3 regions of the Massilibacterium senegalense genome follow, and region 3 is predicted to be linked to each of the others. Evidence: predicted binding sites of a transcription regulator. Region 3 holds the regulator's gene; each other region holds the start of a gene.
The links. The regulator LexA, encoded in region 3, represses DNA repair genes until DNA is damaged. The targets are predictions, from matches to a motif close to CGAACATATGTTCG.
Positions count from the first base shown of each region.

Region 1 (10,409 bases), 660 kb from region 3:
AATGGAAAATCACGTTTTTTTCGTGTAAAAGTTGTCCAATTTGTAAAATAGGATGCATCGTTCCGATATCTCCATTGCCATATGCAAGACTTACTAAAATCGTATCTTCTCGTAAAGCGTTACGAATTGTTTCTACTTCGAGACGTCCATTTGGATTAACAGGAAGATAGGTGACAGAAAACCCTTCTTTTTCTAGTTGTTTACATGTTTCAAGGACAGAATGGTGTTCACAACAAGAAGTAATAAGGTGGTTTCCACGGTTTTTTTGTCCATAAGCAATGGAGCGAATCGCTAACCGATTACTTTCGCTTCCTCCGCTTGTAAAGTATATCCCATCCTCTTGCGCGTGTAAAAAAGAAGCAATCTTTTTTCGACTTACTTCTAACAATCGGCTTGCTTCTACTCCGGCCTCATGAAGGCTGCTAGTATTTCCATAAAAACGAACAGCTACCATTTGATAGGCATCTAACGCCCTTTTACTCATTGGTGTTGTCGCCCCATAATCAAAATACATGATTTTTTCCCTTCTTTCAGATAAAAAACACTTGTCATTAGTTTAATTATGTGTAAACATATGTGTCAAGACATATGTAAATTAACATAGAAGAAGGGGAAGAAAATGAAAGCGATAAAAACCGATGTGTTAATTATCGGTTCGGGAATCTCTGCTTTAATGTTAGCAGAATTACTTCACGATCATAAGAATGTGATAATTCTCACAAAGTCGGAATGGGAAAACAGTAACTCATGGAAAGCACAAGGTGGAATTGCTGCAGTAACGACGGATGATGATGATTGGACGAGTCATTTTTACGATACGATTACTGCTGGAAACTTTCATAACAAAGAAGAAGCAGTGGAGTTACTTGTGAAAAAGGGACCTTTTATGATTGAAAAGTTATTGGAGTTAGGTGTTCCTTTTGATAGAGATTCAAATGGTATCTTTCTTCGCGGAAAAGAAGGAGCGCATTCAATTCGGCGTATTTTACATGCAGGTGGAGACCAAACTGGAAAAGAAATTGTGAAAACTCTTCATGAAAAAGTTGCTACACATACGACCATTAAAGAACAGACACAAGCATTAGAATTAATTGTATCAAATGGACGTTGTGTCGGTGTTTGGGCGCAAACGGAAGCCGACCAACCTATCGTGTATGAAGCAGACCATGTTGTTTTGGCGACGGGTGGAGTAGGCATGCTATATCCTATTACATCTAATGCAGAAACTGTTGTTGGGGATGGTCTTGCGATGGCCTATCGTGCAGGAGTGCAACTTGCTGATCTCGAGTTTATTCAATTTCACCCGACGATGCTCGTTCAAAATGGAGAATGTTTTGGGCTTGTAAGTGAAGCTGTTCGCGGGGAAGGTGCGGTTATAGAAAATGAACATGGGGAACCAATAATGGAAGGGGTTCATCCATTAAAAGATTTAGCACCAAGAGACATTGTTGCTCGTCGAATTTTTGAATTTACATCAAAGGGAGAAACAATTTATTTAAACATCAAAATGATTGATCATTTTTCTTCCCGATTTCCAACGATTACATCGCTTTGCCAACAAGCTAATGTTGATTTAACGGAAGGAAAAGTACCAGTTGTCCCAGGTGCTCACTTTCTCATGGGTGGGATCTTGACAAATGAATATGGGGAAACGAATATCGAACGTTTATATGCGATTGGAGAAGTAGCTTGCACAGGTGTTCACGGCGCTAATCGTTTAGCTAGCAATTCGCTTCTAGAAGGGATTGTGTTTGCAGAACAATGTAAAACGAGTATTTTACAAAAAAGTACGGAAGTGTCTGTTCCGTATGAGTTGCCAGAAGTAATGGAATGTTCAATCCCGCTCGTTTCCATCGAAACATTACAACAAAAGATGTTTCAACATGTCGGATTAGTTCGGACGGAAACATTGTTACAACAAATGAAAACATGGTTGCAACCGTATCAACAAGAAGGAGCTTTTTTCAGGCTTTCTAAAGAAGCGTATGAACGGTTTAATATGGCGCAAATTGCATACTTAATTACAACATCAGCTCTAGAACGAAAAGAAAGTCGCGGTGGCCATTACCGTTCGGATTACCCACAACAAAATGAACAAGATGAGCAACGATTTATCATAAAAGAAGTAAATCATGTTGCGTATGCTAACGTGTAAAAACATCCATGAGGGGATGAGGAAAGGGGGAAGTACGAAACGCTACAACTTCAACAAGAGAAGTCGTAGCGTTTCGTACGAAGAAGAATGAATATCATTCGGTTACGCTCGATGCTTGCATCTTTTTACGAAGAAGATATCGGAGAAAGGGATGTAACGAGTGAAGCAATATTTCCGTTAACAGAACGTGGAACTGGTATTTTTTTAGCAAAGGCAGACGGTATTTTTGCAGGGGAGGAAATTATTCGTACTGCTTACACTTTATTTTCGAACGATATTTCGGTGACTTTATTAAAAAAGGACGGAGACTTTGTCCGTGCATATGAACAAATCGCGATAGTAGAAGGGCCGATGAGACATTTATTAACAGCAGAACGAGTTATTTTGAATCTCATTCAACGCATGAGTGGGATTGCCACGATGACGCATCGAGCGGTGCAAGCATTGGGCAAAAGTAAAACAAAAATTTGTGATACAAGAAAAACAACACCCGGTCTTCGGATGTTAGAAAAATATGCTGTCAAATGTGGCGGTGGAGTAAATCATCGTTTCGGTCTGTATGACGGTGTGATGATTAAAGATAATCATATTGAATTTGCCGGAAGCATTATGAAAGCAGTAGAACTAGTAAAACAATCAGTCGGTCACATGGTAAAAATTGAAGTTGAAATTGAAACGGAACAAGAATTAGAAGAAGCAATCCGAGCGGGAGCAGATATTATTATGTTTGATAACTGTTCTCCGGAACAAGCAACAGCATTTCAAGCAAAAATACCAGCTCCTATTACGACGGAATTATCTGGAGGTATTTCGTTAGAAACGCTTTCGAATTATCAATATGCAGGAGTAGATTATATTTCAATGGGGGCTTTAACACATTCTGTGCAAGCATTAGATATTAGTTTTAATGTAAGAGGGGGAAAAAAAGATGAGCAACGTGCTTGATGCTTTTCAAAAAGAATTATTACCAGAAAAATATAAAAACATGTCAGCAGAAGAAATGGAACAACGTGTAAAAGAGATTAAAGAAAAATTAGGAAGTCGTCTCTATATTCCATGTCATCATTACCAAAAAGATGAAGTGTTTCAATTTGCGGATGATGCTGGAGATTCCTTAAAATTGGCTCAACTTTCTTCTGAAAGAAAAGAAGCAGATTACATCGTCTTTTGTGGTGTACACTTTATGGCAGAAACTGCAGATATTTTAACGGAAGAAGACCAAATTGTTATTTTACCTGACCTAAGCGCAGGCTGTTCAATGGCTGATATGGCGAATATCGAACAAACAGAACGTGCCTGGGGAAAATTACAACGAACGTTTGGCGATACGATTATTCCGTTAACGTATGTTAATTCAACAGCCGCAATTAAAGCGTTTGTTGGAAAACATGGCGGGGCAACTGTGACGTCTAGTAACGCGAAAACGATGGTGAAGTGGGCTTTTGAACAAAAAAAACGGTTATTATTTTTGCCTGATCAACATTTAGGACGAAATACAGCATATGATTTAGGTGTTGCACTTGATGAAATGGCGATTTGGGATCCAATCGAAGAAACATTAGTGTTTGACGGGGACAATGTAGAAAACATTAAGGTTATTTTGTGGAAAGGCCATTGTTCCGTTCATGAAAAATTCACAACAAAAAACATTGAGTTTGTTCGGAATGAATATAAAAATATGAAGATTATCGTGCATCCAGAATGTACACACGAAGTCGTCCAATTAGCAGACGATGCAGGTTCAACGAATTACATTATCCAAACGATTGAAAATAGCCCAGCAGGAAGTGAATGGGCGATTGGAACAGAGATGAACTTAGTACAGCGTCTTATTAAACAACATCCAGATAAAAAGATTATTTCGTTAAATCCGTATATGTGTCCTTGTTTAACGATGAATCGGATTGATTTACCACACTTAGTATGGATTCTTGAATTGTTGGAAGAAGGAAACGTGATTCAACAAATTAAAGTGGAAGAACCAACGAAAAAACTAGCAAAATTAGCACTTGGTCGAATGTTACAATTTGCTTAATAGTCATCTTTTCCCCTTTGCTCGCATATCGTGTAAATGATAAAACTACCTGCCCATCTAGGAGGGGAAAAGATTGAAAATTCATATCGTCCAAAAAGGTGATACGTTTTATAAAATTGCAAAAAAATACGGAATCGATGTGGAACAATTAAAGAGTTTAAACACGCATATTCCAAACATGGAAATGTTATTGCCTGGAATGAAGGTGAAAGTTCCAACGGTAAAAGTGCCAGTGAAAAAAGAAGAAGTTGTCAAAGAAGTGAAAAAAGAAAAGGTGATGGAAGAAATCAAACTAGAATTTCCGGAATTGCCAAAACAACCAATGCCACCAACGATGCATCATCCGTATTTGTCGATGAATTTATACCAAATGCAGCCCTATGTGTACTACCAACCACATCTTATGATGCCGCCAAAAGAATGTCAGGTGCCACCAGTTGCGCCAGCACCAGCACCTGTTGCTCCGTTCACACCGCCAGAATTACCAAGTTTACCGTCTATGGAAGAAATATGGCATACAGAAAAAGAAATGTGCGTAGAAGAAGAATTACCAATGGCAGAAGAAGTACCACCTATGCCGCAGCTTCCGACTTTAGAAGCAATGAAACCAGTTCAGCAACCAGTACCTGCTGCACCTATGATGATGCCTTATCATCCACCACATCCGGAATGTTTTCCACCTATGGTTCCCGCACATCATCCATTCGTAGGATATCCGATGCCTTCTCCGTGTGGATGCGGCGGTGCAACCCCAATGCCATCACCGTGCGGATGTGGTGGTCCAAATCCAATGGGTTATCCGCCTGTTATGTATCCATATCCACCGATGCCACAACCATACGGATATCCGGTGCAATCGGTACAACAACCATATCCAGCTTCTCCGCAACCAGGTCCTTACCGAGAAGCAGAGGAAGAGGAAGAAGAAGTGTAGCGACGATTTCAAAAGGAATCGTCTTTTTTTTGTTGGAAACGCCAAAAAGGGAAAGCCTCTAATATTTATGCAAATTGTGTTAAACTAAAGAAAACGATTCGATAAAAAGGAGTAGACGTATGGAGGCGCATGTTGACAAGTTAGTAACATGGTTACAAGAACAAGTACATCAAGCAGGAATGAAAGGATTAATTGTTGGATTAAGTGGTGGTATTGACTCAGCAGTTATTGCGTATTTAATCAAGCGAGCATTTCCTAATGATTCGTTAAGTGTGATTTTACCGTGTAAAAGTCATGCTGGAGATGCTAACGATGCGTTAAAAGTAGTAGAAGGATGCGGCATTAAAAATATGACGATTGATCTAACAGAAGCACATGATGCTGTTTTTTCTCGGGTGGAAAAGGGAATTAACACGCTAGGTGATTGGAAAGAAGATACTCGTCAACTAGGGGATGCCAATTTGCGTGCTCGGTTGCGAATGAGTACGATTTATACAGTTGCAAACAACTATCGATATTTAGTTGTTGGAACGGATAATGCGGCGGAATGGTACACAGGATATTTTACAAAGTTTGGCGATGGTGGATGTGATCTTTTACCACTCGTTCATTATACAAAACGTCAAGTACGGGAACTTGCAATCACATTAGGTGTCCCAGAAGATATTATCGTAAAACCTCCAAGTGCAGGTCTTTGGGAAGGACAAACAGATGAAAATGAGATGGGAACGACCTACGATAAAATTGATGATTTTCTAGAAGGAAAAGAAATTCCAGAACAAGATCGCCAAATTATCGAACGATTACATCAACGTTCCGAGCATAAACGAAATCTTGCAGCAACACCACCAAAATTTTCGAAATAGTATCCAATTTCTTCATGGATTAAGAACTCCTCTTTTATGCCACATTAAGCATTGAAGGGGGGTTTTACAATGAAAAAAACAATGATAGCTACTTTATCATCTGTGATGCTTTTAAGTGGTCTAGCAGCTTGTACGAATAATAACGACAATGCGCTAAACCGAAACAACAATGATAACGCGTTAAACCGAAATAACGACGTAACGGACAATAAAAACACTAGTTTTGGGCCTAATACGAATGATCGTACTGTTCGTGACGTTCGTGACGACCGGTTAATGCGTCGAAATGACACAACAAACATTGGGTATTACAAAGACTACGACGGCCGTTTAGCAGAGCAAGTAGCAAAAAGAATCGAACAAATTAATGGAGTAAAAAATGCATCGGTAATCCTATATGAGGATACAGCACTTGTTGGAATTGATACAACAAGAAACGATGTGAATAATGTAGAAAAAGAAGCACGAAATATTTGCCAAACGATGACGAATAAAGATGAAATCAGAGTCGTTTCCGATTCCAAATTAAACGGACGAATTCGTGATGTGGATACAAGACTTCGTCGCGGTAGTGCCATGGATGAAGTGACGAGTGATATACGTGCCATCGTGAATGATTTAGGGAACGCAGCAGCACGTCCATTTGAAAATAATCGTTAAAAGGGTAGAGAGATTCTCTACTCTTTTTCATTGTAATGAAAAGAAGTAGAAGTATGATATCGTGGAAGAAGTTTATAAATAGATGATAGGCAAATGATGAAATTTACGATACAATGAAAAAAGAACGTACATTCGTTTTTGTGCAAAAACTTTTTGCTCCATCCCTTATGGTACAATAAAGATGGGTTAACTATCGTAAAGGACGTGACATTCACATTGTTTGATTATATAAAAGGAACATTAGTTTATATTACACCTGAATATATTGTACTGGACAATCAGCAGATCGGGTACCAAGTTCGTTGTCCGAACAATTACCAATTTCAAAAATATATGCATGAAGAAATGATTATTTATACATATCATTACGTAAGAGAAGATCAATTTACCCTGTACGGTTTTGAAACGAGAGAAGAAAAGATGTTATTTCAAAAATTGATTCAAGTATCAGGCATTGGACCGAAAGGAGCGCTTGCTATTTTAGCGTCTGGTCACCCGGAACATATTGTGCAGGCGATTGAAGAGGAAAACGAACAATTTTTAGTGAAGTTTCCTGGCGTAGGAAAAAAAACAGCACGCCAAATTATTTTAGACTTAAAAGGAAAACTGGATGATTTAGCACCTGATTTATTCCGTGCTGCGACAACCGAAATAATGGTGCCAGTTCAAACGGAAGAAAATAGTGCGTTAAAAGAAGCAATAGAAGCATTGAAAGCATTAGGGTATAGCGAAAGAGAAATTAAAAAAATTACACCAACGCTCGAACAAGAAACGGGCACAACAGATATGTATTTAAAACGAGCACTACAATTAATGTTGAAATAAGAGAGGGGGAGAATAGTGGAGGATCGCATCATTTCTGGGGAGTCTTTTTCTAATGAGGAAGAGTATGAGCTAGAATTACGACCGCAGTTTTTAAAACAATATATTGGGCAAAAGAAAGTAAAAGAAAATTTAACGATTTTTATTGAAGCGGCGAAAATGCGAAGCGAGGCGTTGGACCATGTGTTACTTTACGGACCACCTGGACTGGGGAAAACGACACTCGCTTCGATTATTGCCAATGAAATGGGCGGGGAGTTACGAACAACGAGTGGACCTGCGATTGAACGACCAGGTGATTTAGCAGCGATTTTATCTTCCTTACAACCAGGAGATGTATTGTTTATTGATGAAATCCATCGACTACACCGGTCTATTGAAGAAGTATTATATCCAGCGATGGAAGACTTTTGTTTAGATATTGTCATTGGTTCTGGTGAGCAAGCGCGCTCGCTTCGACTAGATTTACCACCATTTACGTTAGTAGGAGCAACGACACGTGTTGGGCTTCTTACCGCGCCACTTCGGGACCGATTTGGTGTCATTTTACATTTGGAATATTATACACCGGAAGAATTAGCACAAATCGTAGAACGAACTGCTCATATTTTTGAAGTGGAAATAGAAAAAGAAGCAGCATATGAAATTGCCCGCCGTTCTAGAGGCACACCGCGAATTGCAAACCGTCTACTACGACGGGTACGAGATTTTGCACAAGTGCGTTTTGATGGAAATATTACGAAAGAAGTGGCAGACTATTCATTGGAACTTTTGCAAGTAGACCGTTTAGGACTAGATTATATTGACCATAAATTATTAAAGAGTTTACTTGAAAAATTTCACGGTGGGCCAGTGGGACTTGATACAATTGCTGCAACAATTGGCGAAGAATCTCATACAATTGAAGATGTATATGAGCCATATTTATTACAGATTGGGTTTATTAAACGTACGCCACGTGGAAGAATTGCTACGAAATTAGCGTATGACCATTTTCAAATGGAGGAACCAAAAAATGGGTGAATTCGGAAAGCTTTTTATAACCATTGGAATTATTATGATTGTCGTCGGAATATTTATTCAGTTTATCGGGAAACTTCCGGGAGATATTTTAATTAAAAAAGGAAATACGACCTTTTATTTTCCGATTGTAACGAGTATTATCATTAGTATCGTTTTATCGTTAATTTTTATGATTTTAGGACGATTTCGTTAATTTTTTGCAAGAAGGTGACTTTTTTGGATATCGAGTTATTTGATTATGATTTACCAGAAGAATTAATTGCACAAACACCGCTACAAGATCGGACTGCTTCTCGTTTATTAGTATTAGACAAAAAAACAGGAAAGCTCACACATGATACGTTTAAACATATTTTATCGTACTTAAAAAAAGGGGATTGCCTTGTTTTCAACGATACACGTGTCATTCCAGCCCGGTTATTTGGGGTAAAAAAGGAAACGGGTGCAAAAGTAGAAGTATTGTTATTAAAAGAACAAGGAAATGATCGATGGGAAACATTATGTAAGCCTGCCAAACGAGTGAAAGAAGGAACCGTGCTTACATTTGGAGATGGCTTGTTAGAAGCGACTTGCACGTATGTTGGGGAAGATGGAAGAAGAGACTTTATGTTTGCTTATGATGGTATTTTTTACGAACTACTCGACCGATTAGGAGAAATGCCCCTTCCGCCCTACATTAAAGAACAATTAGATGATAAAGACCGTTATCAAACGGTATATGCGAAAGAAAAAGGGTCTGCAGCTGCTCCAACTGCTGGTCTTCATTTTACCGAAGAATTGTTAAAAGAAGCAAAAGAACGAGGCATTGAAGAAGTATTTATTACGCTTCACGTTGGATTAGGTACGTTTCGACCTGTAAGTGCAGAAAAGATTGAAGACCATGCGATGCATAGTGAATATTATCAAATGTCTAAAGAAGCAGCGGATAAGCTAAATGAAGTAAAAAAACGTGGTGGACGAATTATTGCAGTAGGTACTACGTCTACGCGGACATTAGAAACGATTGCGTCCAAACATAACGGAACTTTTATGGAAGAAAGCGGTTGGACAACTATTTTTATTTATCCAGGATATTCGTTTCAAGCAATTGATGGAATGATTACGAATTTCCACTTACCAAAATCAACGCTTATTATGTTAATTAGTGCGTTAGCAGGAAGAGAAAACGTCTTGCATGCGTATGAAGAAGCAGTCAAAGAACGTTATCGTTTCTTTAGTTTTGGAGATGCGATGTTAATTTTAGAAGGTGAGGAATAATATGTCAGCCATTACATATGAATTAATCAAAACAGAAAAACATACCGGAGCAAGGCTTGGTCGTATTCATACGCCACATGGTACGTTTGACACACCGATGTTTATGCCAGTCGGTACACTTGCAACCGTAAAGACGTTAAGCCCAGAAGAATTAAAAGAAATGGGTGCTGGTATTATTTTAAGTAATACGTATCATTTATGGCTGCGTCCTGGAGAGGATATTGTAGAAGAAGCTGGTGGTCTTCATTCCTTTATGAATTGGGACCAAGGAATTTTAACGGATTCTGGAGGTTTCCAAGTTTTTAGTTTAAGTGATTTACGAAATATTACCGAAGAAGGGGTTCATTTTCGTAATCATTTAAACGGGGAAAAATTATTTTTATCACCCGAAAAATCAATGCAAATTCAACACGCATTAGGTTCTGATATTATGATGGCATTCGACGAATGTCCACCATATCCCGCTACACACGAGTATATGAAACAATCAGTGGAGCGGACGAGCCGTTGGGCCGAACGATGTTTAGCTGCACATGACCGCACGGATAAACAAGGGTTGTTTGGTATTGTGCAAGGAGGAGAATTTGAAGATTTACGAAAACAAAGTGCAAAAGATTTAGTAAGTCTTGATTTTCCTGGGTACGCGATTGGGGGACT
Region 1 is NZ_LN831786.1:1,204,288-1,214,696, reverse strand. It holds gene BN1372_RS09480 (IscS subfamily cysteine desulfurase) at 1-514, opposite strand, end outside; gene nadB (L-aspartate oxidase) at 620-2,155, shown strand; gene nadC (carboxylating nicotinate-nucleotide diphosphorylase) at 2,243-3,100, shown strand; gene nadA (quinolinate synthase NadA) at 3,084-4,190, shown strand; gene BN1372_RS09460 (LysM peptidoglycan-binding domain-containing protein) at 4,264-5,124, shown strand; gene nadE (NAD(+) synthase) at 5,244-5,990, shown strand; gene BN1372_RS09450 (YhcN/YlaJ family sporulation lipoprotein) at 6,060-6,650, shown strand; gene ruvA (Holliday junction branch migration protein RuvA) at 6,867-7,475, shown strand; gene ruvB (Holliday junction branch migration DNA helicase RuvB) at 7,491-8,495, shown strand; gene BN1372_RS09435 (DUF2905 family protein) at 8,488-8,688, shown strand; gene queA (tRNA preQ1(34) S-adenosylmethionine ribosyltransferase-isomerase QueA) at 8,712-9,752, shown strand; gene tgt (tRNA guanosine(34) transglycosylase Tgt) at 9,754-10,409, shown strand, end outside.
Region 1: the regulator LexA is predicted to act here: its motif matches at 6,772-6,785, upstream of ruvA (Holliday junction branch migration protein RuvA).

Region 2 (10,409 bases), 420 kb from region 3:
GCTTATGAACGAATCGAAAAAGAGATAGTTAGTAAGTGGATAAAGCATAGTTTTAGTGATAAGCGCACGAAACAAATGGCGATTGAAACGTATAAATTAGCTATTTTATCTGCTTCTTTAAAAGGAGAAAAGCATATTGTACTTGCAGGCTTGTGTATGCGATTAGCTTGGCTATATCGTCAACTTGAACAAGTGGATTTAGAAGAACGCTTTTTACGATTAGCACTTCAAGAATATGAACAAGCATATACATATGGAGACTATGCGACATCGGAAGTGCCTGAAATTAGTGTCATTTATTTAATTGGGGAAATATATCGTCGTCTGGGAAATTACCACGACGCTATACAATATTTTTCACAAGCAGCTAATCATTCTATGAAATCAATGTATCCAAAATACGTTCAAATGGCAAGAGAACAATGGCGTGTAACGAGAGAACAATATGCGCAAATGGGGAACGAGCAAGCGGGAACCGATATGGTAAAGTAAGGAGGTAACAAGATGCAACTTACATTCCTCGGTACAGGTGCGGGGATGCCAGCAAAAGAACGAAATGTGGCAAGCATCGCTTTATCTTGGTTAAACAAAGAAGGAGAAATCTGGTTGTTCGATTGCGGCGAAGCAACACAACATCAACTATTACATACATCGTTAAAGCCAAGAAAAATTGCTAGAATTTTTATTACCCATCTTCACGGGGACCATATTTTTGGTTTGTTAGGTCTTTTATCTAGTCGCTCTTTTTTAGATGGTACGACTCCTCTTTTTATTTATGGTCCAGCGGGCATACGTACGTTTATTGAAACGGGTCTTCACGTTAGTCAAACTCATTTGCGGTATTCTCTTCATATTGAAGAAATACAAGATGGGTGGGAGTTACATACGAATCAAGCAGTTGTCTCGGCAAAACAATTGAAACATGGTATTCCCTCTTTTGGATTCCGTATTTGTGAGTATGAACAACCAGGAATTTTACTAGTAGAAAAATTGAGAGCGTTACACGTAACACCAGGACCTATTTATCAACAGCTAAAAGAAGGTGTGGATGTTCTGTTAGAAGACGGACGCTTTTTAGTTGCATCGGAATTTGTAGGACCGAAGAAAAAAGGTCGTATTGTTACGATTTTAGGTGATACTAGACCAACGCAAGCATCAGTTGCATTGGCAGAAGGGGCAGATGTATTAATTCATGAGGCAACTTTTTCGGAAAAAGAAGCCGAACATGCTGTTCGTTTTTTTCACTCTACTACAAAAGAAGCTGCTCAAATTGCAAAGGACTCCAATGCAAGAGAGCTCATCTTAACGCATATTAGTGCAAGGTTCCAAGGAGAGGCACTTGTTTCCTTTATAGAAGAAGCAAAGCAGTGCTTTCCAGCTGTTACTATTGCATCCGATTTTTTGACGTATTCTATCGCGAGAAAATAAAATATGGTGTTTGCATGTAAAGAAATCTTCTATTAAGGGTCCTTCTTTTATTGATAGAAGCTTTCTTTTTTTCGTAAAAAAACAAAAAGGATTGAATATTATTCTCAGTCATGCTATAATCATAAATGAAAACAATACTCAATATCGTTACTAAAAACGTTTATATACTTATATCACGGAAAAACGAGGTGTGAATCATGGTTATGGCATTTATTGCTTTAACAGTTGTTACGTATCTTGGGGTTATGTTTAATATCTTGTATCGTGTGCGTGATCCATTTACTGTTCGTCTTGTTCGTAAATTTTCTTCTCACCAAAAACCACATATATCATAAAAAAAAAGCGATCAATCTGACCGCTTTTTTTTACTTATATTCGTTTCGAATGGTGCGTGCGATATCTGGAACATCTGTGACGATAGCATCTAAATTCCACTGAAAAGCTTTGCGCAGTTGTTGTTTTCGATTAACAGTATACGAGCGTATCGTCAAACCGTGTTGTTGGAAGGATCGAACACTTTTTTCGTCTAATGTCCGAAAGGCAGGATGGATACTTATCCCCCCAAACTGTGCAACATAATTCCATGGTTCCATTAATCGCGCATTGTAAAGAGGAGCTACTTCTACAAATGGATCTAATTTTTTTAAACGTACTAAACTATTATGATTAAAAGAAGAGAATACGGTTCGTTCTTCCATATGATAAGCTTTTATTAAATGAAGTACCGATTGTTCTAGTTGTGGATAATCTATAATGGCATTTTTTAATTCAATATTTAAAAGTAAAGGTTTGGTGTGAAGCCATTGAAGTACTTCTTCTAATGTAGGGATCGTTTCTTTTGCAAATGATTGATGAAACCACGATCCAGCGTTTAAGGCTTTTAATTGTTGTAAAGAATGGTTACATACGTATCCTTTTCCATTCGTTGTTCTTCCTAACGTCTCATCGTGAATTACAATGGGTATTCCGTCTTTTGTTAGTTGTACATCTAATTCAATACCATCTGCTTTATACGTTAATGCTTGTTTAAAAGCAGCCATTGTATTTTCGGGACATACTTTACTGGCACCTCGATGTGCGATAATGAGTGTTTTCACCGTTTGCCCCCCCCTTTTATGGTTAATACTTACTTTCCTAATTCTATCGATCGTTTTGTTGCATTTTTGACGCATTGTTGAATAGCTTCTTTCACATGATATTCATCGAGTGTACGGATACCTGCTTCCGTTGTCCCATTTGGACTCGTCACTTCTTTACGAAGTAATGGTGCTGGTTTTTGGGTTTCTTTTAACATCGACGCACTACCTAAAATGGTTTGTACAGCAAAATCGTGTGCTAAATTTTCAGGCAATCCTAATTGAATAGCTGCGACTTCCATTGCTTCTACTACGTAGTAAAAATAAGCAGGACCGCTTCCTGATAATCCTGTAATGACATGTAGTTGGTCTTCTTCTACTTCTTCAACAATCCCAATTGTTTGTAATAATGTTTTTGCTGTTTGAACGTGTGTGTCGGATGCATACATCCCTCTCGCAATCCCAGTTGCAGAAAGCCCTAACGTTGCGGATGTATTTGGCATAGAGCGGATAACAGCCACTTGTTTTTGACAAGCTTGTTCAATTTGTGCACAAGAAATGCCGGCAGCAACAGAAATAATCAGCGCATCGTTATGCAAAAATTGTTGCAACGGTAAAAGTGCCTTATGTACATCTTTTGGCTTCATAGCTAAAAATATAATGGTAGCAGATTGTAAATCTTGTAGGTTTTGTGATGTCTGAATATGATAAATTTCCTCTAAATATGTTAATCTATCCTTGTTACTACGGTTTATTGCTAAAATGTTAGTAGATGGGATTAGTTCACTTTTTACGATGCCGCTAATAATTGCCTCTGCCATCGCCCCTGCACCGTAAAAAGCTATCTTCTTATTATGTATCATAGTATCATCCTTTCTGATTATGACGACGCGTACTTGAAGTCATTATGCAACTGAAAAGGGGATGTGTCAAGGCGGTTGTTCTGCGATAGAAATATCGCTAAAAGCTACCTTCCATGCTAAAATGAAAGAAATAAAAAACGATGAATAAGAAAGAATGTGAGTAGAAAATAATGACGAGTTTACGAGATAAAACGATTGTAATTACAGGAGCTTCTAGTGGAATTGGAAAAGAAATAGCGGGACAATGTGTTGAACAACATGCGAATGTTATCTTATTGGCAAGAAGAGCAGATGTATTAGTAGAAATAAAAAAAGAATTAGACCAAAAAGGAACAGGAAGTGTTTCTATTTATCCAGTAGATGTGGCAAATCAACAACAAGTGGCATCTGTTTTTCAACGAATAGGAGAAACGTATCCAACGATAGACGTATTAATGAATAATGCCGGTTTTGGTATTTTTGAAACATTCATGGATATAACGGATGAGGAAATGAAGCGGATGTTTCAAGTAAATGTTTTTGGCGTTTTTTATTGTACCCAAGAAGCGCTGAAAATAATGAAAAAGCAACAGAAGGGGCATATTATTACAACTGCTTCTATTGCAGGAAAAATGGCAACCGCTAAGTCGAGTATATATGCAGCAACTAAACATGCTGTGATTGGGATGATGAACGCACTACGGTTGGAATTATCTACGACCGATATTGACGTGACATTGTTGAACCCAGGACCAATTCGCACAAACTTTTTCGAATTAGCTGATCGCAGTGGAACATACGAAAAAGCAGTAGAACGATATATGTTAGATCCAGTATTTGTTGCAAAAAAAGTAATCGAAGCAATTCATCAGCCAAAACGTGAAATCAATTTACCATGGTGGATGGGAATTGGAGCAAAAGCATACCAGCTCGCACCATCCATAACAGAAAAAATTGGTGGAGATTCTTTTAAAATGAAATGAGAAAGTGACCAATCCAGTACGGATTTGGTTGCTTTTTTATTTTTTTCCTCTTGATTCGAACATTCGTTCCCTGATATGATATTTATAGAACATTTGTTCTTGATGGAGGTAGAAAAGATGGACATACGTACATTACCGAGAAAAACTGTATTTTGTATTGATATGAAAGGTTTTTTTGCTAGTTGTTCTGCAGTGAAATATGGATATGATCCAGAAAAAGTATGTTTAGCGGTTGTATCGGATCAATCGCGACAAGGCAGTGTCGTGTTAGCTTCTAGTCCAATGATGAAAAAACGATTTTCCATCAAAACAGGAAATCGATTATTCGAGATTCCTAATCATCCAGATATTATTATTGTAAATGCTGATATGAGGGAATATTTGCAGATGTCGGTAAAACTATCTCAATTATTTTATCGATACGTTCCAAAAGAATGTATTTATCCATATAGTATTGATGAAAGTTTTTTAATCATGGACGGAACGAAACGTCTATGGGGGGAAGCGAAAGAGGCGGCTTATCGGATACAAGATGATATTAAACGTACATACGGTTTGCCGTCTTCTGTTGGTATTGGAGACAATATGTTGCTTGCTAAATTAAGTTTAGATTTAGAAGCGAAGCAAGTGGGGATTGCGCATTGGAAATATGAAGATGTACCAGAAAAACTATGGCCGGTAAAACCACTTCATAAAATGTGGGGAATTGGAAAAAGAATAGAAAGGCGCTTGCATCGATTAGGAATTATGACAGTTGGTCAGTTGGCACACGCTCCGGTTGCAACGTTAAAAAAAGAATTTGGAATGATTGGAGAGCAACTTTATTATCATGCACATGGGATTGATATAACCAATATTGGAGAACAGTCTGAGGTCGCAAGGAAAGGATATGAAAAGGGACAAATTTTATTGCGTGATTATCATCATCGCAAAGAAGTTTTATGTGTGTTATTAGAGATGGCAGAAGAAATTGCAAGAAGAGCTAGGGAAGATCACCAAGTTGCCCAAACTGTCATGTTGACCATTGGATATAGCAATTATTATTCTTTTCAACATGCTAAAACGTTAGAGGAACCAACAAATATTACAATGGACATTTACGAAACGTGTAAAGCTATTTTTATGAAGTATGATAATCCAAATCAAGCGGTTCGACAAATTCACATCTCTCTCTCCCATTTGGCAAATGATGATACAATGCAGTTGAATTTGTTTCACCCTAATAAAGAAAAAGAACGAAAACTTGGGTATGCAATGGATGAAATTCGAAAAAAGTATGGTACCACTTCGTTGCTTCGTGCTGTTTCTTATACGAAAGGAAGTACGATTCATGAACGAAGTAAGTTAATTGGAGGACATCAGGCATAAAAGTGTAAAAATAGTATGACACATTTAATGAATAGAATGCATATTTTTTTCAAAAAGTTAATAAATCTGTCACACTTTATTTACAAATCCATGCTATATTAAAGATGAAGCTGTTCATTAATCATTCTATGAGGTGAATAAAAATGATCCAAAGTAGTGTTGTAGAAGTAAAACCATTGGAAATTGATAAGTTGAAAGACGGTTTTGAAGTGTTATACGAAAAATGTATGTCTAACGAAGTAGTGCAAAAAGGCGAAGATGTGACAGAAATGGAAAAAGAGTGTTGTGAAGAAATGGTTCGAGTATTAAAAACAGGTGGTCATTCTTTTCAATCTGCTTTAACGATTGCACGTTACCGACTTGGTGACAAATATAAAACAGTAGACGAAGTAGTAAATTGTATTCAGAAAGATTGTAAAGAAATTTTTACAGTATAAGTAAATGAGGAACCGTCTTATTTGATAAATATATGTAGCATAAAATCTAAACAAAAAGAAGTATACAAAAAATCCCTTGTTGTAATGCAAAACAAGGGATTTTTAATGTTCTAACTACTTAATAAGCATTCGTTGCCTTTTGATTAGAATTGAGATAAGAATTCACGTACTTCTTCTGGTGTTTTAGCATTTGCACTATGTAAATGGCCGATTTTTTCACCGTTTTTAAATACAAGTAAACTAGGTATTCCCATTACATCATACTTCATCGCAACGTCTTCAATATTGTCTTTATTAAGTTGGTACCAATCTTTATCGGCATGTTCTTTTATAATTGGTTCAATAAACATATTCATGCGAGTGCAATCAGGGCACCATGTTGTATAAAATTTGACAATGGTCGTTTTTTCACCATTGATTACTTCGTTGAATACTTCTAATGTCGTTAATTCTTGCATGATGAAACGCCTCCTTTTTCGTTATTATATCATATACAACATGCACTTCCTTTTTAAAAGTTCTTATTTAGTAGCTTTTTTTTCTTTTTTTACTTGGCGGAAGAAACATAGTTCATAAAGGACTGGAACGAGAATAAGTGTTAATAAAGTAGAAGTTGTTAATCCACCGATGACAACAATTGCTAAGCCTTTTGAAATTAATGTTCCACTCGAAGTAGTGAATGCAAGTGGTAGTAAAGCAGCAATTGTAGCAAAAGCAGTCATTAAGATGGGACGTAATCGTGTTTTACCTGCTTCTATTAATGCTTCTTCAATGTTCATGCCTTTTTTTATTCTATTTTGACCAATTCGATCGACTAGAACGATAGCGTTTGTCGTTACAATTCCAATTAACATTAAAATCCCAATCATCGCACTTACAGACAATGGCTCACCAGAAATAAACAATCCGCCAAACGAACCAATTGGTACGAATACGAGCGACGATAAAATAATTAATGGAATTCTTGCTTGACCAAATGTAATAAGCATTGTGACATACACAAGACCGATGGCTACAATCATTGCTAGACCAAGGGATTGGAACGTTTCTTCTGCGTCTTCTGTATCACCAGCAACACGTACTTTCATCGTATCAGGGAAGTCAATTTCTTTGTTTACTTTTGCTTTTACATCAGTTGTTACTTGACGTAAATTTTTATCATCAATTTGTGCAGAAACTTGAGCATACACCTTTCTGTCTAATTTTTGAATAGATGTTACCGCATTCACTTTTTCTACTGTTGCTACTTCTTTTAACGGAATTGGTCCTTGATTGCTAAAAACGAGAATGTTTTCAAGTTCTTCTTTAGATGCAAGTGGTGTATTATATGCAAGTTCTACATTTTGTTCTTTTCCATCTAGGATAAGATTTCCAACAGAAACAGGCTTTGTTTGATCACTTACTAAACTGAGAATCATAAAGTTAGAAATAGCTAAATTGCTTGCTTTTTCGGAATCAATCGAAACAAGCCATTGTTGCTGTTTTTCTTGGAAATTATTCGTTACATACTTTAAACGTTCTTCCTTTTTCATTAATGCTTCGATTTCTTTCGATTTTGCTTCTAGTGCATCTATGTCATTCGAAAACAAATCAATCGTTAATTTATTGCTTGATGGCGGTCCACCAGATGGTGCTTCTTGCACAGAAATAATCGCCTTTTTAGAGTAACGACTAGCTACACCGTTTAAATCCTTTTCAATGGCTTTAATTTCTTTATCGATATCAGAACCATCTTTTAAATTAATAAAATAATTAGCGAGATTTTGTCGTTTCAAACCTGTTGCAAAATCACGACTACCAATACTAATTGTGACATCATCAATTGATTTCTTATTAAGCAACACTTTTTCAGCTTCTAGCGAAATCACATTTGTTTGATCTAATGGTGTAGAAGATGGCATCTCAATTTGAGCAATGAGTGATTTTTGTTTTTCATTTGGTAAAAAGACAAATCCTAAAGGTTTGACGAGAAATAAAGAACCCATTAATAAGGCGATAGATAAACCAATCGTCACTCCTTTATGACGTAGAGAAGCTTGTAAAAAAGAGGCATAAAGTTGTGTCACTTTGCCTTCCTTTGTTTCTGGCTTTACTTTTTTGAACGAAAACTTAGAAAGCGTCGGTACAATTGTAATAGCTACGACTAAAGACGTTAAAAGGGCAAAAACAACGGTTAACGCAAAAGGTAAGAAAAATTGCGATGTAATGCCCCCGACTAATCCAAGCGGTAAAAAGACAACCACGGTTGTAATAGTAGAAGAAGTAATCGCTTTTAAAATTTCTTGCGTAGAACTAACGATAAGTTCATCTTTATTCTCTTCTCCATTAGATTTCCGTATTCTTCTAAAAATATTTTCAATCACGACAATACTGTCATCTACCACTCGCCCTACAGCTACAGCCATGCCCCCGAGGGTCATAATATTTAACGTAATATTTAGCTCTTTTAAGAAAATGGCTGTAATGAGTAGGGATAATGGGATGGAAATAATCGTAATAAGGGTAGCACGTACATTGCGTAAAAATAATAAAACAGAAAGCGATGCGAATAACGCTCCGAATAATCCTTCTTTGATTAATGTTGTAACAGAATTTTTAATATTTGTCGCTTGGTCAAATCCAATGACATAATCCATGTCTTTTTCGTATTTATTCAATACGTTCATGACTTGATCTGCTACTTCTACCGTATTTGCTGTTTGCTTTTTTGAAACAGAAATAGATAAAGACGTTTGATTGTTGTAGCGTGTATATTCATTTTGTCTAGTGTTTGCTTCGATCACTGCAATATCTTCTAATGTAACAGGAACAGCTATTGCGTTTGATCCGCCTTGCCTAGCGTTATTCATCGGTGTAATCGATAATTTTTTTAATTCGTCGATTGTTTTTACTTTGTCTTCTACCCGGACAGGAATTTGGATATTTTCAGCCGTTACAGCTCCTGCAGGAAAAGATAAAAATTTACTGTTAATGGCTTGTTTTATTTGCTCTAATGTAAGACCAGCTTGTTGGGCCTTTTTTTTATCAACTGTAATTTGAACAAACTTTTCGTTTTCCCCACCAACGGACACACTGCTAATACCATTAATTTTTTTCAATTCTGGTAAGATAGATTTTTCTAATAATTGTTCGATGTTGGTGTTATCTTTGGCAAATAGCGATATATTATAAATAGGAACAGCACCGAACGAAAACTGGTCAACACGCGTTTCAATGTTCTCTGGTAAATCAAGTTTGTCTATTTCATCATTTACCTGTTGTTTAATTTTTTCTAAGTCTGTGTTAAAGGGAAATGTTAATGTAATGATACTTGTGCTCTCTAAAGAAGAGCTCGACATCGTTTTTAAATCTTCAATCGATTTTAATTCATTTTCTAATTTTTTCGTTACTTGTTCATCGACATCTTGCGGGGATGCCCCTGGATAAATAACTTGAATCGTTAATTGTGGGAATTCAATGTCTGGAAGTAAATCTACTTTTAATGAGCGAAAAGAATAAAGTCCGCCAACAATTAAAAGAAATGCTAAAATAAAAACAGCAAATGGATTTTTTAGACTAAACTTTGTAGTGGAATTCATAAAATGGTTCACCCTTTCTGTTTTAAAATGTCATCATTATTTTATTAGTATAAAATTAAATATATGTTTTGTGTATATTTTGTTCAAGTTATTTAGATGAATAAGAAAAAGGAATTGTAAAAAAGAAACCGAAATAGGAAATAGTAATATGTGTATGTAGGAAGAAAAAGTTCGCTTATGTGTTTATTCCCTCTTCCGAATGACATCTTGTCATGTGACGCCATTTTGAATCGATAGATAGGTATTAGAGAGGATTGATAAAATGAAAATTAATGTGAGTCAAGAAGCGAAGGAAAAATTAAATGCGGAAAAAAAGGAAGGACAGTTTTTATATTTACGTTATGACACAGAGGGTTGCGGGTGTGCAAACGATGGCATTTTTTATTTAACATTAAGTGACCAATCTCCAGATTCTAAAGATATTGCCATGGAATCAGATGGTCTAGAAGTATATGTATCTAAAATGTTACGGATTTATTTAACGGACGAATTGCAATTAGCATACAATCCTGAAACATTAACATTCCGCCTAAGTAATAAAGAACAGATTATTAATGCTAGAATGCGTTTAAAACGGTAAAATCTATCTAGGGAGATAGACTTTTACCGGTGTGCATGATATTTATTCATTGGTGTTATTTGTTGAAGTTTTACGATTTCTTCGTCTGTTAGCGAGACGTGCTTTGTTTGTATATTT
Region 2 is NZ_LN831786.1:964,332-974,740, reverse strand. It holds gene BN1372_RS08265 (DUF2225 domain-containing protein) at 1-492, shown strand, start outside; gene rnz (ribonuclease Z) at 505-1,428, shown strand; gene BN1372_RS15215 (hypothetical protein) at 1,626-1,763, shown strand; gene BN1372_RS08255 (glycerophosphodiester phosphodiesterase) at 1,794-2,525, opposite strand; gene proC (pyrroline-5-carboxylate reductase) at 2,555-3,367, opposite strand; gene BN1372_RS08245 (SDR family NAD(P)-dependent oxidoreductase) at 3,538-4,329, shown strand; gene BN1372_RS08240 (Y-family DNA polymerase) at 4,447-5,697, shown strand; gene BN1372_RS08235 (hypothetical protein) at 5,841-6,134, shown strand; gene BN1372_RS08230 (thioredoxin family protein) at 6,278-6,592, opposite strand; gene BN1372_RS08225 (efflux RND transporter permease subunit) at 6,656-9,712, opposite strand; gene BN1372_RS08220 (iron-sulfur cluster biosynthesis family protein) at 9,975-10,292, shown strand; gene BN1372_RS08215 (aldo/keto reductase) at 10,316-10,409, opposite strand, start outside.
Region 2: the regulator LexA is predicted to act here: its motif matches at 4,386-4,399, upstream of BN1372_RS08240 (Y-family DNA polymerase).

Region 3 (10,409 bases):
TTCAATAGCACGTGTAATTGCTGCTACATCATTGCCATCTTCTACATAGATTACTTGCCATCCATATGCTTGAAAGCGATCTTTCACACTTTCAGAAAATGCCATATGTAAATCGCCATCAAGGGAAATATCATTCGAATCATAAAGTACAATTAATCGTCCTAGTTGTAAATGTCCTGCTAGTGAAGCTGCCTCATGCGAAACACCTTCCATTAAATCGCCATCCCCACAGATTGCATATGTAAAATGATCTACTAGTGGAAAGTTCTCTTTGTTATATGTCGCTGCTAAATGACGTTCTGCCATCGCCATACCAACTGCCATTGAAATCCCTTGACCAAGAGGACCAGTAGTTGCATCGACACCTTCTGTATGACCAAATTCAGGATGTCCTGGTGTCTTACTACCCCATTGACGGAAATTTTTCAAATCATCCATTGATACATTAAAACCAGATAAGTGAAGTAAACTATACAACAGCATTGAACCATGACCTGCACTTAATACAAAACGGTCACGATTAAACCATGAAGCATTTTTAGGATTTACCGTTAAGAAATTTGTCCATAACGAATAAGCCATAGGTGCTGCACCCATCGGCATTCCTGGATGTCCAGAATTTGCTTTTTCGATACTATCAATACTTAATGTACGAATCGTATTAATAGACAAGTTTTCAATTGACATATTATTCATCCTTTCATCGCTCAAAAAAATCATATACTTTTATCATGATAAACATTTATGGACAAGAATACAAGGACAATGAAAACACTCTCATACAAAAAAAATTTATAAAAACCATTGTTAGCCGCCATTATATAGGAGATATGTTCATTCCTTAAGGAAAATCCAACTAGTGACACTAACAGGAGATTGTTTTACCTTCCTTTTTCATCAAGCAATTTTATGTCTTTTTTTATTTTGATAACTTTTCAGAAATATTTCGGGCAATCCATACCCCACATGCACTTGCTTGCGCGAGCCCACGTGTAACACCAGCTCCGTCCCCACCAATATAAAGGCCTTGAATCTCAGATTCGAAATAGGAATTTAACTTTGGACGGGCAGAATAAAATTTTGCCTCTACTCCATAAAAAAGAGTATGCTCATTTGCAATCCCTGGTGTAACAGTATCCAATGCTTGAATCATCTCGTCTAAACTTTTTATCGTATTATAAGGAAGGACTAATCCTAAATCACCTGGAACAGCTTCTTTTAATGTGGGTTCGATAAACCCTTCTTTTATTCGTTTTGGTGTCGAACGACGACCTTTTATAAAATCCCCATAGCGTTGAATAATAATACTTCCATTTGATAAATGATTGGCCAATTGTGATACTTTATGGGCATATTCATTCGGTTCATGAAAAGGTTCGGTAAAAATATGGGATACGAGTAATGCAAAATTCGTATTGTTACTACCTAATGCTGGATCATTATACGCATGTCCATTTGCTAACATCGTTCCAGAATGGTTTTCCACAACTACATGTCCGCTAGGGTTACTACAAAAAGTTCGTACACGCGTTCCAACCGAAGAATTATACATAAATTTCCCTTCATATAAATGCTCGTTAATTTCTTGCATCACAATATTTGAAGTTTCTACTCGAACTCCAATATCCACTTGATTCGAAACTAATTGATACCGTCTCTTTCTTAATAAATCACTGAGCCAAATAGAACCATCTCGACCAGGTACAATTACCACTTTTTCCGCATGTACCGTTTCACGATGAACAAGTTCAATACCAATTATTCGTTCTTGTTCTTTCGTCTTTTCTGTTACGATGTCCACGACTTCGGTTTGATAACGCATATCTATTTTTTCTTTCAATACTTCATAAATTCGTTTTAATATTTTTATATTTTCTTCCGTTCCTAAATGTCTTACTTTCGACCGTAATAATTTTAATCCTACAGCATATGCTCGTTTTTCAATATCAGCAATTTCTTTTGTAGATGGGTCTGTTATATTTTCTGTTGCACCATATGCTAAATTGATACTGTCGACATAGTTGATTAATTCTTTTACTTGAGAAGATGGCAAATAATCAGTCATCCACCCCCCAAATTCACTTGTAATATTAAACTTTCCGTCAGAATAAGCCCCTGCACCACCAAATCCATTTGTAATCGAGCAAGCAGGTACACAGCCTGCAAATTCTTTTTTACGTGTTGCAGGTGGACATTTTATCGTCTTTTTTTCTAATATTGGGCAATGTCGTTGGTAAATATCATGTCCTTTATCAATTAAAAGGATGTGTAAATATGGGGCTTTTTCCAATAATTCATAACATGTAAAAATACCAGCTGGACCTGCACCAACAACTATTACATCATAGTGTTTCATCATTTGTTCCTCCATTATGTCTAAAAAACGATCTAAACGCTACATTATGATATGTTTTATAAATGAATCCCTTCATCTTATTCCTTTTTTTCTCTGTTATTAAACAAAAAAAGACTTGCCATTACAGCAAGTCTTTTTTCACTTTCTTCCAAAAAGTTATATAGCTTTAATCACAGTCTAGGGGAAAACACATGATTAAGGAATTAATATTGTCGACAACCCGACGAATTACTAATATTTGAAACGCGTATTAATCCATTAACCCTGGGGTATTGAATAATACACGGTCTTCACGTTGATTATAATCTAATGTCATATTGTTTACAAACCATTCATCATCAGGATTTACCAGAAATGTAATTCCCTCAATTTCTGCTTTGTAATCATCTTCACGAGGTTCATCACGCGTTACACCTAGCGAAAAACCAGATGAAGTTGCACCAGCATAACGTACAAATAATCGTAATGCATCTCCTTGCCCTAACTCCATTTCATCTTTGTACATTTTCACCGCCGCGTTTGTTATATGAAACTTCATAATTGAACACTCCTTAAGATTTGTTATATAACACAGTATACCATAATCTTTTTATATTGCAACAAAAAAACATCTAATTTTTTAAAATTAGATGTTTTTAATGCAAACCACTATTTCGTAGTGCTTTTATTGGCTGTGGAGTAACATCATTTCCGTTTGGATCAATTATTTTAACGGTACTTAACGAATTTTTCAATGAATTTCTAACGCCTTGAATATATAAATTTCTGAGTTCCGTTTGTTCTTCTTTTTCTTCTTTCGATAAACCTTCCGCTTTTTGTTTTCGTGCCAACTCATTAATGCGTTTAATTTGGTCATCTGAAACCATACTATCGCCTCCTCACTTTATCAAGATTGTCTTTCATTGTATCGAATTTTGTATAAAAAAACTACTATTTTTCTTTCTCATAATCTTGATAACGTCGATGAATAGTAGCTTTCGATACATCAAAACCCATACCTTTTAACGTTAGAGAGATATCATAAAATGTTAACCCTAAATGTCGCAATCGAATAATTTCTTCGATTGGTACATCTTTTTTATCTCTTCCACTATTAAGATGACGATTTTTTAAATTTTTTTCTGGTTCATATCCTTCTGCAACCGCTCGCTTCATTCCCCGTTTTATTTTCAAATTATGTATTTTTCGTTGATATTTTTCCACTACACTAACAATTTCTAAAACCATTTCTTCTGATTCAGATAATTTCATTTCTCCGTTATCTTGAACAGTATATAAGGAAATTCCGTCTTTTTTTAATGTATGATAAAGAGCAATTTTCGCATTTCCTCGCCCAAGTCGCGTATCATCTTGAACGAGTAAGACGTCAAATTCTTTCCTTTTTGCCATTTCCAAAAGATCCATCATTCCATCACGATCTACCTCATATCCACTAACTTGTTCTTTCACGACAGCTACGATGGACCAGCCTTGGCCTTTCGCTAATGTAGTCAATTCTTTTTCTTGACGTTCTAATGAAGTCACCTGTTCTTCCTTTTCTGTACTTACACGGCAATATATTACAACCCGCACATCTTACATCTCCATTTCTATTAATCAATCCTTATATAAATGATTTTTTTCCTTACTCTTCCATTTAAATTTATTGTTATAACATAATTATATTATCTTACTTTCCTTCCATATTGGGAAGAAAGAATCACATAGCCTTGAATAAAACAACAAATAGAAGAAACGTATAGTGGAAAAATAGCATTCTCATTTAATCAAGCTTTACGATACAATATTTTAGGTGCTTTTTTTTGTAGTTTTTTCGATTGCTATTCTTTCAAAAATGAAATCGTTTCGTATCATTTAGGAACCAGGAACGATAATCTCCTGTCCTGGATAAATCGTTGATTGTTGTAAATTATTTTTTTCCATTACCCAATCAATAAACTCCTCTTGGCTCATGCTTATTTTTTCTCTTTGATAAATCGACCATAAACTATCCCCTGACTCTACTATTATAATTTTATGGTTTGCTTGATTATTTACTTTCGCTTCTACCACAATAGAAAATGAGATAATACCGATAAAAATAAAACTAAATAATAAAATATGAATGATTGTTTTAAAAGAAAGTTGATTTGCCATTATGTTCACTCCCGAATATTTGTTCTTATTCACACATAATTATATACGAACATATATTCTTGTCAACATTAAAAATCGAACCTACGTTTGTCTTTTATTTTTCATAATGCTATAATAATAATTAGTAAAAAGTACTAGAAAAGAGAGGTGTCTTTCTTGAAAAAATTATCCCAGCGTCAATCCGATATTTTAACTTTCATAAAAAGAGAAGTAAAAGAAAAAGGGTATCCACCTTCTGTACGTGAAATTGCTGAAGCGGTCGGTTTAGCCTCTAGCTCAACCGTTCATGGTCACTTATCTCGACTAGAACAAAAAGGATTAATCAGACGTGACCCTACGAAACCAAGAGCAATTGAAGTTCTAGATGAAACGGATGTTGATATACCAAAAGAAGAAACAGTGAATGTACCCGTGATTGGAAAGGTAACAGCAGGACAACCAATTACTGCGATTGAAAATGTAGAAGAATTTATGCCACTCCCACAACGGTTTATTCACAGCGACGATGTATTTATGTTAATTGTTCAAGGCGAAAGTATGATAGAAGCAGGAATTTTAGATGGAGATTACGTTATTGTCCGTAAACAACCTACTGCAGAAAACGGAGATATTGTCGTTGCGATGACAGATGAAAATGAAGCAACGGTAAAACGGTTCTTTAAAGAAAATCACGTTTTCCGTCTTCAACCAGAAAACTCTACAATGGAACCAATTATTTTAACAAAAGTAACGATTTTAGGAAAAGTAATTGGCGTATTTCGTTCCTTACAATAAAACAGTCGAACGTTTCGTTCGACTGTTTTTCCATCTATAATTCAATATAAATAATCATTCCATTTGTTGGTGTTTTTCCTTTCCTCTTCTTATAGGTAGATGCACTTACCTATCTTTTATCAAAAAAGCGGAGAGCACTCGTTTAAGACTGACAAGTATAAGATGGATGGTGGAATGAGACGATTTTCCCTCATAGAACTATACAACTTATTGCTTGAGCCCCCCTAGCACTCGGAGCTGGATTCAGGCAGTAAAACCCACTATAAAATAGAAAGGAATGTAGCAAGATGGATTTTTTGCTTTATACGGTAAAAATACTACCATTATTGGTTCTTTCATTTATTTTCATTTTATTTTTATACAAACAATCATTTATTTTTAATCGTAAGTACATAGGGATTATTGCTAGTTTCATATTATTATTTGTCGTTGCTGGATGTTCTTCCACTTCTACTGCTGAATCGACTAAACCAAATGAAAATATTATTAAAAACGAAGAGTCAACTGATACAAAAGAAAATAAGCAAAAACAACAAGAAAATCCGGAAGAAACAGTGGTCAATGAAGAACCACAAGCAAATATTCCAGCTGTTGAAGGCGTTTCTCTTATCCCGGCTACTGTTATTCGTGTTACCGATGGTGACACAATTAAGATTCGTTTAGATAATGAGAAAGAAGAAAAAGTTCGGATGATTTTAGTAGATACACCCGAAACCGTGCATCCAAACAAACCAGTACAACCGTTTGGACCAGAAGCAAGCCAACTAACAAAAGACACACTTTCTGGCGCATCTATCGGACTTGAATTAGGAATTGAAGAACGTGATCGTTATGGACGTTTACTTGCTTACGTTTATTTACAAGATGGTAGCATGTACAATAAAACATTAATAGAAAAAGGACTAGCTAGAGTGGCGGTCTATCCACCAAATACGAAATACTTAGATGAATTTAAAGCGTTAGAACAACAAGCTAAAACTGAAAAGCTAGGAATATGGAGCATAGAAGACTATCAATCTAGTTCTATAACGAACAATTCTAATCAAAACAACACTAGTACGAGTACTACTCCAACTCCATCTGGTTCTTGTGATATTAAAGGTAACATCAATAGCAGGGGAGAAAAAATTTATCATATGCCAGGACAACAGTTTTACGATAAAACCAATGCTGAAGAAATATTTTGTTCAGAAGACGAAGCGCAAGCTGCTGGTTATCGTAAATCATTAAGATAAAAAAATCTTGTATAAGCGCAGTGTTTTCTCTCTCCCTCATTTATGGGTAACCCGCTTCTCTCTGTGGCACTTTATCTGATAGCAAGTTTATGGAAAATTAAAATGGACATACGTGATGGTACTTCTTTTATGTATGTCCAAATTTCGAATGGTACAAGGCACATCGAAAAAACCACACCTAACAACTCAAAAATAAACCATTTTTCCTGTTGGATTTTATTTTTTGGAGGCAGAAGATGTTAGAAGTATCTCGAAAAAATCGTTCAGACAGCAAGCAAGTAATGATAAACATATTTAGTGAACCTGGCCAACAAATTAGAGATTTGGAAGGGGAATGCGTAGCGTCAGTTGTTTAATAAAATGGTTGAACCTAGCTAGGTGGAATCCAGCTAGGTTCATTTCATTCTTTTACATATTTTTTTCGAATTTGATATTTTAACAATTTCCCTTGTAAATTTCGTGGGAGTTCATTAACAAAATCAATATATTTAGGAATTTTATATTTCGCTAATCTTCCCTGACAAAATTTAATAATTTCTTCTCTCGTAACATTCTCATCTTTGCGTATTACAATAACAGCTAATGGAACTTCTCCCCACTTTTCATCTGGAATACCGATAATCGCCACGTCTTCCACTTTAGGATGTTCATGTAAGACACCTTCAATCTCGGCCGGATAAACATTAATAGCTCCGGATAAAATCATATCTTGTTTTCGATCGACGATATAGTAAAATCCATCTTCATCTTGAACCCCCATATCCCCTAAACTTAGCCATTCACCTCTAAAGGATTCTTTATTTGCTTCTGGTCTTCGATAGTATTCATCGCATAAAGTAACTCCTTTCACAAAAAACGCCCCTGTTTCTCCAACTTTCACCTGTTTTCCATCCCGGTTAAGTAATTCAATTTCCATACCTAGCATGGGGACTCCAACAGATCGATCTTTCTCTCTTTGCATTTCAGGAAATAAATTTGCTACCCCCCCTAACTCAGTAGCCCCATAAAACTCATTTAATTCAATTTCTTTAAAATACTGAAACACCTTTTTCTTTGTGCTCGTGTGTAAAGGTGCTCCAACTGAAATTAAAGATTTTAAGGCAGATACATCAAATTGGTGTAAGATATTTTCGGGTAACGAAAATATCGCCTCTAACATGGGTGGTGCTAAAAATGTAGTTGTAGTTTTTTCATGCTCAATAGCTTCTAACACCTTAACCGGATGAAATGTTTCCAATATATGAATAGGGTTTCCTACATATAAATTAGGAATGGATATACTTAAAGCTGCTGCACCGTACAATGGACCTGCTACTAAGCCTTTTCCAAGCCTTCCTATATGAAATTCGATGCTAAATAATAAAGCAACTAAATATAAACTACGGTGAGAACGAACTGCACCTTTTGGATAACCTGTAGTTCCACTAGTATACATAATAGAAAGAGTATCTGATTCACTGAGAGGTGATGCTGATATAGGTTCTTCCTTTTTAAATGTAGAAATCCACGTTTCGTATTCTAAAAAGTGAGCATGTTCCGTCGTTCCTATCGCAATGAAATGTTTTGTCGTTTTATATTTTCCAATAAAAGAAGTTACTTCATGGATAAATCGATAATCTACTATTAACAAAGTAGCTTCAGAATCATCTAAAACATGCTGAATTTCCGGACCAACAAACCTTGAATTTATAGGTACATAAACAGACCCAATTTTCCCACAAGCAAAAATTACTTCCAATAATTGATGGCAATTCATTAACATGAAAGCCACTTTATCTCCTTTTTGCACACCGATACTTTGTAATGCATGAGCTAATTGATTAATTCTTTCGTTAAAATCACGGTAAGTAAATCGAAGACCGTTAAAGGAAATTGCTTCTCTATCCCCATAACGTGTTGCATTTAATTTTATTGGATTACTAAATAAAAGATGTTCCATTTTCTCCCCCCTCGTATACTAATTTAAGATTCGTTTTCAGCCCATTGTTTGCTTACTGATTGACCTTCATTTATGTCAAATCTCTTGGATGTTCCTAGAGAATGGTCTTAGGAATCATTTGAGAAAATTCTTTCCCCTCTTACAGGTCTTAACCTCATAAAAAGACTGTTTCTCAATGTACGTTTCGCCCTTCATACACGCAGGCTGTACACCTTAATGTTCGAAACCTGATGTTAGTAGCTCTAGGACGGCTTTCGATGCAAGAAAAATCTGTTAGTAAATGACGTATTGGCCTTGAATATACCAGGGTGTGAGGCAAATAGCTAACTTTAAAAAAAGATACAGCGATATGAATAAAACGGGTGAAATAGATGCTTTTGTCATTGCTGATTATATGCGATTTGGACGTTTACCAATATCTGTTGTGAAAGAAGAGCAGTACGTTGCTCTGCAACATTTAACACACGCTCGTTACCAAATCATTCGGCAAATCACTTAGGAAAAACAACGGTTTCTTCAATATTTAAGCTATAAATGTAATACCTTTGTAGAGGCTATTACATCATCTGTATTTGGCAAAAGAATGATGGACCTTTTTTTAGAAAATTATAACCTAGAATAACTGTCTCAAATATCTTTGGAGGACTTGGCGGATTATTTACGGGAAAAGGGTAAAAATAGATTCCTGGATACCAAGCAAGTTACTAAATCCAGTCAAAAAGCAGCTCGTTCTTCTTAGGGATTAGACAAGGTTGCGGAAGATTCTATGGTTGCAATACTAGGCACTTCTATCACGTTAATTCGCACATTTGAAAAGCAAATCAAAGAATTGGATAAAGTCGATTGAGTGAATCATGAAAGACGTGCCACAGACACTACAAATGGTACCTGGTATTGGTCCAGTATTTACATATTTACAGCCGGTATTATCGCTGAAATCGGTCAAATGGAACGTTTTGATGATGAAACAAAGATTGCCAAGTATTCAAATCTTTATTGGCTTAAACACCAATCTGGTCGCTTTACATCCTATGATACCTTATTATTGCGTAATGGATATCAGTATCTGCGTTATTACTTAGTTGAAGATGCCAACTCGGTAAGAAGGCAGATTCCTGAATTGAGTGATTATCACACGAAAAAAACCAAATTTACACGACTAAAAGGAGCAAAATATGTGAAGCATAAATAGCTTCCAAACCCTTTTCTTTATCTAGTATGTTATAAATATTTACTAAATTTAATTTAGTTTTACTTTTTTAAAAAATAAATTGTACCTTGATAATCACAATTCAACTATTTTCTCCTTAACATATTACCGCAAGTCTTATTATTTTCACTCTTAATTTAACAATCTTTCTCTGGCTTTTTTGTATTGTTCTTCTAATTGAGCAACGTATTCTCTCGTAGATTGTACTTTTTTAATTGCACCAATTCCTTGTCCACACCCCCAAATATCTTTCCAAGCTTTTTTTTCAGCGTCTCCCCCGAAATTCATCTTTGACGGGTCACTTGGTGGTAATTTATCTGGATTCATTCCTGCCGCACGGATAGATGGTGCTAAATAGTTTCCGTGAACACCAGTAAAATAATTGCTGCAGACAATATCATCCGATGTTCCTTCAATGATAGCTTGTTTATATTTATCGACAGCTCTTGCTTCGTGTGTTGCGATAAATGGTGACCCAATATAAGCAAAGTCGGCTCCTATCACTTCTGCTGCTAAAATACTATCCCCTGTAGCAATGGAGCCTGCAAGAGCAAGCGGTCCATCAAACCATTCGCGAATTTCTTGAATAAGTGCAAAGGGACTTTTCGGACCTGCATGCCCACCTGCACCTACTGCCACTGCAATTAGACCATCTGCGCCTTTTTCAATCGCTTTTTTTGCAAAGTTAGTATTAATAACATCATGTAAGACGAGCCCACCATAACTTTTTGTTTCCTGATAGACCTCTTCTCTTGCACC
Region 3 is NZ_LN831786.1:548,691-559,099, reverse strand. It holds gene tkt (transketolase) at 1-687, opposite strand, end outside; gene BN1372_RS06195 (NAD(P)/FAD-dependent oxidoreductase) at 920-2,359, opposite strand; gene BN1372_RS06190 (HesB/YadR/YfhF family protein) at 2,607-2,894, opposite strand; gene BN1372_RS06185 (DUF896 domain-containing protein) at 2,992-3,222, opposite strand; gene BN1372_RS06180 (YneB family resolvase-like protein) at 3,287-3,928, opposite strand; gene yneA (cell division suppressor protein YneA) at 4,211-4,492, opposite strand; gene lexA (transcriptional repressor LexA) at 4,649-5,266, shown strand; gene BN1372_RS06165 (thermonuclease family protein) at 5,554-6,501, shown strand; gene BN1372_RS06160 (class I adenylate-forming enzyme family protein) at 6,902-8,440, opposite strand; partial or broken gene BN1372_RS15485 (IS110 family transposase) at 8,754-9,584, shown strand; gene BN1372_RS06150 (NAD(P)H-dependent flavin oxidoreductase) at 9,783-10,409, opposite strand, start outside.